Regions from separate parts of the Pseudoalteromonas aliena SW19 genome, predicted to be linked through region 1. Evidence: predicted binding sites of a transcription regulator. Region 1 holds the regulator's gene; the other holds the start of a gene.
The links. The regulator sigma-54, encoded in region 1, starts transcription at its own class of promoters, with help from an activator protein. The targets are predictions, from matches to a motif close to GTTGGCACGNNNNTNGNNT.

Region 1 (4,846 bases):
ACACTTGCTATGGGCGATGCAATAGCTGTCGCCCTTTTAGAAGCCCGTGGATTTACAGCCGATGACTTTGCACTTTCACACCCTGGTGGCAGCTTGGGCAAACGCTTATTACTTACTTTAAAAGATGTTATGCACGGTGGCGCAAACACGCCTATTATTAATATTTCACAAACAGTAAAAGACGCACTGATTGAAATGTCGGCTAAAGGTTTAGGAATGACCTCTATTGTTGATGAAAACCAACAATTAACGGGGCTATTTACTGATGGCGATTTACGTCGTATTTTAGAGCAACGAGTTGATATTCATACCACGCAAATTAGCGAAGTAATGACTAAATCATGTACGACCGCAACCCAAGATATGCTGGCTGCCGAAGCACTTAATATTATGGAACATAAACGCATTAATGGTTTAATTATTGTCAATGAGCAAAACCAGCCTATCGGTGCACTAAATATGCAAGACTTATTGAAAGCAGGAGTATTATAAATGCAATTTGAAGAACTCTATCAACCGCTAAGCGATGATGCTAAAGCACGTGCTAAAAAAGTAAAATTGCTTATTTGCGATATTGATGGTGTATTTTCTGATGGGCGCATTTACTTAGGCAACCAAGGTGAAGAACTAAAAGCATTTAATACTAAAGATGGATTTGGTATAAAAGCGCTCATTAATAGCGGCTTTAACGTTGCGGTTATTACTGGACGTCACTCGCAAATTGTACAAAACCGTATGAGTAGCTTGACCATACAACACATCTACCAAGGTCAAGAAAATAAACTCGTTGCTTATGAAGAACTAAAACATAAACTTGATCTAACGGATGAACAAATTGCTTATATTGGTGATGATGGTCCTGACATGCCAGTGATGGAATTAGTCGGCTTTGCAGTCGCTGTTAACGATGCTCACCCGCTAATTAAGCGCCTGTCACACTACACCACACAAATGCCTGGCGGCTTCGGTGCAGTAAGAGAGCTTACAGACTTATTAATGCTAGAAAATGGGCACCCACTGACCACACAAGGTACAAGTTCATGAATATAGCGCGCATAATATTAAGCGTTTTATTCATCAGCTGTATGGTTTGGCTTTGGTACCCTTATTTTACGCAAACAAACATTACTACACAGAGCACATCTGAGGTTATAGCTGAGCCTGATTATACTGCAATAGAACTAAAACAAACTGCGTATGATGAGCAGGGCAAAATAAGTCACAAAGTGACAGCTGCCAAAATGGAGTTATATCAACAATTAGGTTTTACCTTTTTTGAAAAACCTATTTTTACTTTATATAACGAAAAACAGGCTTGGCGCATAAATGCTGATGAAGCAACCCTGTACGAAGGCAAACAATTAGTTTTAGAAGGTAATGTTGTCGCTAAAAATCTAACCGATAAAGCAATGATAGAAAAAATCGATGCCGATAATATTCAAGTTGATATAAAGCTACTAACAATGCGCTCAGAGCAACCTGTAGTTGTAACTGGACCTAATTTAAAGATCACTGGTAAAGGCCTAGAAGCCGATCTAAAAACCGAAGTGATAAAACTTATTAACCATACGCGAACCATATATTATGACCAATAAATTTTCAAAAATACTTATTATCCCAACGTTTTTATTAGCATTTAACAGTAATGCAGCAGAGCAGTCGACTCAACCGGCTGCCAACCAAATCTCAATAAGTGCCGATAAACAAGAAGGCCAATTAAAAGCCAATGTGGGTATTTTCGAGAAAAACGTTGAAATTATTCATGGAAATCGCCGTATTACCGCCGACCGTTTAGAAGTACACAAACGCGAAGAGCTCGGTGATAATAAGCAGCTATTAATTGCCACAGGCAGTCCGGCACATTTTGAAGAAAAACAACCCGATGGCACGACTATGAGCGCAAGTGCTAATGAAGTGCGTTACGATGTATCTAAGCGTTTTTTAACGCTTGTTGGTAATGCACAAGTATCACAAGCTGGGCAAAAAATAAATGCAAAAAGTATTACTTACGATATAGAACAGCAATTAATTAGCGCTGAAAAAGATGAAAATTCAACGGATCGCGTTCACACAATTTTAGTGCCTATTGAAGCTAAAAAAAGTAAAACAAGCGACAAAGGCCAACCATGAGCACATTAAAAGCAGAACTATTAGCCAAAAGCTATAAAGGCCGTGAAGTTGTAAAAAACGTCGGCCTTGAAGTTAAAGCTGGCAGTATTGTTGGCTTACTTGGCCCAAATGGCGCAGGTAAAACCACCACGTTTTATATGATTGTGGGCTTAGTACCTAGCGATAAAGGAAAAATATCTATCGACGATAACGATATTACTCTTTTACCTATGCACAGTCGTGCTAGATTAGGCATAGGCTACTTACCACAAGAGTCTTCAATTTTTAGAAAGCTAACTGTTTATCAAAACTTAATGGCAATTTTAGAAACACGTAAAGAGCTTAAGAAGCAGCAAAGAGAAGATACGCTAAATAATTTATTAGACGAATTTAATATTCAACATATCCGTGACAGCCAAGGTATGGCGTTATCGGGTGGTGAACGTCGCCGCGTAGAGATAGCCCGCGCATTAGCGGCTAATCCCAAGTTTATATTATTAGATGAACCGTTTGCGGGCGTTGACCCAATCTCTGTACTTGATATAAAAAAAATCATAGAACATCTTAAAAATCGTGGGATTGGTGTGTTAATTACCGATCATAACGTAAGAGAAACCCTTGATGTTTGCGAAAAAGCCTACATTGTTTCTCATGGGGAGCTGATTGCATCAGGTACTCCAGAACACGTATTAAATGACAAAACAGTACGCGATGTTTACTTAGGCGAGCAATTTAGGCTGTAACATTTACGCCATGGCTTTAAGCATCTGCTAGTATTAATTATAACAACATAAAAGGATTGTTAGAGATACATGAGGCAATCACTACAGCTGCGCATGGGCCAGCAACTTACAATGACTCCACAGTTGCAACAAGCTATTCGTTTGTTGCAACTCAGTACATTGGATCTCCAGCAAGAAATACAAGAAGCGCTCGACAGCAACCCACTTTTAGAGGTTGAGGAGCAAGACTATTCTGAAGACGCTGCAGGTAAAAATGAACAAAAAGCAGACACCGATGATATAACTGTTAGCGCATCTGCCGACGATGCTCCAAGCGAATACGAACAAGACAGCGGCGAAGCACTTGCTAAAGATACGGTAAGTGACGACATGGCGATGGATGTTAGCTGGGACGAGTACATGAGCGCAGCTCCAGCCTCTTCATCAGGTCCAATGCCTGAAGACGAGTCTATATACCAAGGTGCATCAACGGAAACGCTCCACGAGTATTTAATGTGGCAACTTCAACTAACGCCATTTAGCCCTACTGATGAAGCGATTGCGATTGCTATTGTGGAAGCCGTAGATGATTCAGGCATTTTAACACTAAGTTGTGAAGAGATTCTCGAAAGCTTCAACCAAGAAAACGAAGATGATAATGAAGTTGAACTTGATGAAATAGAAGCTGTTTTAAAACGCATTCAATTATTTGATCCGGTCGGTATAGCAGCGCGTAGTTTACAAGAGTGTTTGTGCATTCAGCTTAATCAGTTTGATAAAGAAACACCCTATATTAATGAAACAAAAATGATTTTAACCGAGCACATAGACTTATTAGCAGCTCGCGACTATCGTACATTAATGAAAAAAACGAAGCTCAAAGAAGAAGAGCTTAAAGAAGTAATGACACTCATCCATACGCTAAACCCAAAGCCTGCAGATACTATTGTTAGGGAAGAGTCTGAGTATGTAATTCCTGATGTGTCAGTGAAAAAAATTAAAGGCCGCTGGGTTGTTGAACTAAATCCAGATAGCATGCCAAAAATTCGCGTAAACAGCCAATATGCTGCGATGTCTCGCACTGTTAAATCAAGCGGTGATAGCCAGTTTATACGCTCGCATTTACAAGAAGCTAAATGGTTTATTAAAAGCTTAGAAAGTAGAAACGATACATTATTAAAAGTAACTAACTGTATTGTTAAGCAGCAGCAAGGCTTTTTTGAACATGGTCCTGAGGCCATGAAACCTATGGTTTTAAATGATGTTGCTGAAATGGTGGAAATGCACGAATCAACTATTTCGCGTGTAACCACTCAAAAGTATATGCATACACCTCGGGGGATATTTGAGCTTAAATACTTTTTCTCAAGTCATGTAAGTACCGAAAATGGCGGTGAATGCTCATCTACAGCAATACGTGCACTTATCAGAAAATTAATCGCTGCAGAAAACTCAGCAAAACCATTGAGTGATAGCAAAATAGCGGATATATTGGCTGAGCAAGGAATTAAAGTAGCGAGACGTACAATCGCAAAATATCGCGAATCTCTGGCTATTCCACCGTCAAATCAGCGAAAAAGTCTGATTTAAGACGCAAACAAAGAGGGTAATGCTTATGCAACTAAACTTAACTGGTCGTCACGTAGAATTAACTGATTCACTAAGAGACTATATAAATACCAAATTTGCGAAGCTAGAAAGACACTCTGATCATATTAATAATGTTCATGTCATTCTTGATGTAGAAAAACTAAGCCAAAAAGCAGAAGCAACAATACATGTAAGTGGTGCTGAGTTATTTGCCTCAACTGAGCATCAAGACATGTACGCTGCCATCGATTCGTTGATTGATAAGCTCGATCGCCAAGTAATTAAACACAAAGAGAAGCTTGCTCGACACTAATATGATGAAATTAAGCTCACTTATATGCCAGGACTGCAGCAAAGCTGCGGTCCTTTTTAATAGCAAAAAAAGAATTTTAGAGTTTATCAGCGAACTTGCTCACGATAAGCTT
Region 2 (4,846 bases), on a different contig from region 1:
CTGAGGGTTTTGGCGATAGCAGCATTAATTTATTGGTATGGTTTTGGATTAAATATCCTGGCGAGCCTGATTTTATGACGGTACGCCACAAAGGCATAGTTGCTGTTAAGCAAGCACTAGATGAAGCCGACATAAGTATCCCATTTCCAATTCGCACACTCGACTTTGGTATTAAAGGCGGCGAAAAGCTCGATGCCATGATCAGCGACAAAATTAATCAGCAATCATCAAATAAAGATAGTGTTGACGGTGCTGACTCTAGCCAAAGTGAATAAGTTAGTGAAACCCATTCGCTAAAAGTATTGGGAAATAGTTACTTACAAGCAGCGCGTTTTTACATGGTAAAAACGCGCTTTTTTTGGTATTTAATTTGTTTTAATTTTTTAATGCGCTAATTTTAAATTAACTATTATTTATTAAGTGCTCATAAATGCCAAATTCAAAAAATAATTTATTTTTAAAAATTAGTCACTGGAGTTTGAAAACTAAATTAACTTTGATTTTTTTATTCGTTGGAATTTTACCTGCACTAATAACGACCACCATTTCTACATTACAATCTAAGTCGCGCGTTGAGCATAATATATCGCAATCGCTTGAAGCAATTAACCAAATTAAACGCACTCAAATTGAGGATTATTTTAAGCAAAAAACGGCTGATATTGAATTATTGGCTATGATTATTCCGCAAATTAATAAAGACAGTTACGACAGCTTTTTCAGCGAATACATTAAAAAATATGGCTATTACGATCTGTTTTTAATTGATGATGAAGGGTTAATTTATTATACCCAAGCAAAAGAATCAGATTACCAAACGAATATTTTAAATGGAAAATACGCGAGTTCAAATTTAGGGACACTTATTCAGGAAGTTAAACTTTCAAAACGTTTTGGTATTGTTGACTACAAACCTTACGCCCCAAGTAATGACGAGCCCGCAGCGTTTATTGCAATACCAGTAGAGAATAGTGAAATTATAGTTGCGTTGCAGCTCTCCAGTGAAGGTACTAATCAAATAATGGGAGTGCGTGATGGCATGGGTAAAACGGGAGAAAGTTATCTCGTTGGCGAAGATAAGTTAATGCGCTCTGATTCGTACCTTGATCCAGAGGGGCACTCTTTAAAAGCAAGCTTTGCAGGTAACGTGAAAAACAATGGTGTTAATACTGACGCTGTTAATTTTGCTCTGAATGGCCAGCAAGGCACTAACCTAATTAAAGATTATAATGGTAACAATGTATTATCTGCTTATAACAGTATAAAAATTGGTAATTTTAACTGGCTTATATTAAGCGAGATAGATGAATCAGAAGCTTTTGAATCGGTTAATCAAGGTATAATTTTTAGTACGATACTTATTGTGGGGGCTGCAATTATTGTTATTTTCATAGGAGTTTTCTTTTCCCGAAAAATAGCAAATCCAATTATTGTTGCTTCTTTATTTGCTGAGAAAGTCGCAGCAGGTGATCTAAGCAGTAATATTAAAGTACATGCCCACGACGAAGTAGGCATGCTACAAGTAGCGTTACACACTATGCTAGAAAACCTACGTAAAATGATCAGTGAGTTATCTAATGTTGCACTTCAGCAAGGCAGTACTGCTACAGAGCTTGCTTCTGTGACTGAGCAAACTAGCTTGGCAGTGACAGAGCAGCAAGCGCAAACTATACAAGTTGTTGCTGCTACAACCGAAATGAGTGCAACTATAAAAGAAATCGCGAGTACAACGTCAAATGCATCTCTGATTTGTGAAAATATTCAGACTATGGCCCGAGAAGGCTCTGAAAATAACGATAGCACTTATAATGCACTTGTTTCTTTAGGTGAAGCAACGCAAGCCACGGCGCAAGAGGTGACCAACCTACGTCATAATTCGGAGAAAATAGTTAACGTATTAAGCGTGATTAAAAAAATAGCAGATCAAACCAATTTACTCGCCTTAAATGCTGCCATTGAAGCTGCACGAGCAGGTGAACAAGGGCGAGGTTTCGCAGTTGTTGCTGATGAAGTACGTAGCCTTGCGAAGTCGACTCAAGAATCAACTATGGAAATTGAAGTTATCATTGAAGCCGTTGTTAATGCGAGTAATGCAGCAGTAAAAACGATGACGACAAATGTTGATCATACAACCCAAGTTCAGGAAATCGCGAGTAAAGCTAATTTGATTAATAACAAAGTAGCAAAAGAAGTGGATGGGATTTTTGATATGGTTGTTCAAATTGCAGCCGCTTCAGAAGAGCAGACCACCACGATAGATGAAATAGCACGAAATATTGAAGCTATAAATATGGGGATATCTGAAACGGAGCAAGCGGTTAGAGATATTGCAGAATCTAGTAGTGAGCTATCTCGTATGGCGAGTAATTTAAATGATGAAACTCAGAAATTTACTTTATGATAGCAATACATTAGTTATGAAAGTTACAACTAAGCGCTACAAAAAACACAGTAGATGAGTCAATAACAGCCATGCTTGAGGCTATAAACTAGGTGAACGTATTTTTAATATTAGAGAGTGCGTTTATGTATATACATCTTGGAGATAAGCGTAGTAGTTAAAATGTTATATCTCCTTTAAAGGTGTCTGAAATATTTGATAATTTTTGTGTAACGGCTAACCGCTCAAAAATTTTCGCTCTGAAATTATATAACGCTGATTTTGTTACGAATAATTTTTACTCCATCCATATTTTCTAAAAACTTTTGAGCCAACGCACGTTGAAAACCTGTTTGTGCTGTGCCGTATAAATCTACCTCACCATCTTTTACCTGCACACGAATATTGTTAAGTACAAAATTAGGGTTAGTACGTAGCGTGTTAGTAATGGTTTGTTGTAAGTTAGGTACAGTTGCTACACTGCTCACTACCGCTAAACTTGTTGCTGCACTTACTTTCGTAGCGCAAGCTAATAAAAATAAACAACAAAATGATACTAAAGCAATAGTTGATTTAAAGCGGTTCATAACTTAATCCTTACATTACGGTTAGATAGTGTAGCCACAATATGGAAATTCCATCGGCTGAGTTATCGTTGTAAATACAATTTCGATGCCAAGATTAATGTACTGAAATATAAGGGGATTTTATTAAGTGGGAATTCAGGTGGGCAAAAATTACATTTAAATGAGTATGAGTTACATGCTTGGGTTACATATGTAACAGGTACAAATAGCAGAGCCTGTAAGGCTTGCATTAAAAAGCCGACAAAAGCCGGCTTAGTATAAAAATGTTTTAGGTTACTTTTTCTTTTTAACCTTGGCCTTTTTCTTAGCTTTCATTTTTACTGGGTCTTTACGTTTTTTAGCTGGTGGCTTCGCTTCTTTATGCTGTGGTTCAACACCTTTAATTACACGGCGTTTTAATTTTTGCTCAACGTAGCGCTCTACTTTATATAAAATACCAATGTCGTGTGCTTCAACTAACGATATTGCTATCCCTTTTTTACCAGCACGACCGGTACGGCCAATGCGGTGTACGTATACGTCGGCGGTACGTGGCATATCAAAGTTAATAACATGGCTGATGTCAGACACGTCAATACCACGTGCAGCTACGTCGGTAGCAATTAATATACGTGTTTTGCCACTATGAAAGTTTTCCATCGCTTTCATACGTTTGTCTTGAGGCATTTCACCGCGTAACCATGCAGCTTTAACATCATTGTTGGTTAGTTCGCCAATCAGTGTTTCTAGGCGCTCACGGGTTTTTACAAACACAATTGCTTTAGTGACATCAGGGTTTTTAAGTGTGTTTACTAATAATTCAAGTTTATGATGATAATCGTCAGCTAAATGAACCCACTGATGAATTTTGGCTTTTTCTTTACGTGATGATTCAGCTTCAAGTAATGCAGGGTCGTTAAGTGTTGTTTCTGCAAATCTTTCTACACTGTCACCTTCAAGAGTTGCAGAGAATAAAAAGCACTGACGACGATTTCTAGCTTCGTCACATATACGCTTCATTTCTTTTTTAAAGCCCATGTCTAACATGCGATCAGCTTCGTCAATAATGAGCATTTCTACGTGTTCAGCATGAAAGTTTTCAGTTTCTAAATATTCCATTAAACGCCCCGGTGTGGCGATTAATATATCATTGTTTTTTTCAAATATTTCTTTATGCGTGCCGTAATTTATACCGCCAGTTACGACACCTATCTTTAGGTTAGTTCGTTTTGCAAGTAGTTCACATTGCTCATGAATTTGATAAGCAAGTTCACGCGTTGGAGTCATAACGAGCACGCGTGCAAACCCTGGATCACGGCGCGGGAAATCCAATAAATATTGAATAGCTGGAATTAAAAATGCTGCGGTTTTACCTGTGCCTGTAGGCGCTGACGCTAAAACATCACGCCCTTTAAGCGCTTCAGGAATCGCTTGTTGTTGAATACTTGTTGGGGTTTCGTAACCCATTTTATTAATAGCGTCGAGTAACTTGTTATCAAGATCAAAGTCAGAAAATTGCATAGAGTGTCTAAAATAAGGGACAATTACTTGCAATTATACGCGCTATCCACCAGTTGGTGAATGAAAAGGTGAAAAAATGTCTGGTTTTGCATTTAAACAATTTAAGGTTGCACATGAGCAGTGCGCAATGAAGGTTTCTACTGATGGAATTTTACTTGGTGCATGGGCCAATTTAAGTGGAGCTAATTCATTGTTGGATATAGGTACAGGTACGGGGCTACTGGCATTAATGTGCAAACAACGTAATCTAGAACTTACCATAACGGCTGTAGAAGTTGATGAGCACGCGTATGTTCAAGCATTACAAAATGTAGCTAATAGCCCGTGGTCAGCAATAAGTATTGAGCACCGAACTATTCAAAGCTTTAGTAGTGACGTT

Region 2: the regulator sigma-54 is predicted to act here: its motif matches at 3,042-3,060, upstream of PALI_RS02650 (BON domain-containing protein).

Annotation. Positions count from the first base shown of each region.
Region 1 covers NZ_AQGU01000027.1:256,957-261,802, reverse strand. The annotation lists gene PALI_RS14535 (KpsF/GutQ family sugar-phosphate isomerase) at 1-492, shown strand, start outside; gene kdsC (3-deoxy-manno-octulosonate-8-phosphatase KdsC) at 493-1,044, shown strand; gene lptC (LPS export ABC transporter periplasmic protein LptC) at 1,041-1,595, shown strand; gene lptA (lipopolysaccharide transport periplasmic protein LptA) at 1,585-2,130, shown strand; gene lptB (LPS export ABC transporter ATP-binding protein) at 2,127-2,852, shown strand; gene PALI_RS14510 (RNA polymerase factor sigma-54) at 2,922-4,421, shown strand; gene hpf (ribosome hibernation promoting factor) at 4,447-4,734, shown strand; gene ptsN (PTS IIA-like nitrogen regulatory protein PtsN) at 4,739-4,846, shown strand, end outside.
Region 2 covers NZ_AQGU01000022.1:94,022-98,867, reverse strand. The annotation lists gene PALI_RS02660 (mechanosensitive ion channel family protein) at 1-275, shown strand, start outside; gene PALI_RS02655 (methyl-accepting chemotaxis protein) at 431-2,401, shown strand; gene PALI_RS02650 (BON domain-containing protein) at 2,647-2,967, opposite strand; gene srmB (ATP-dependent RNA helicase SrmB) at 3,241-4,467, opposite strand; gene PALI_RS02640 (tRNA1(Val) (adenine(37)-N6)-methyltransferase) at 4,544-4,846, shown strand, end outside.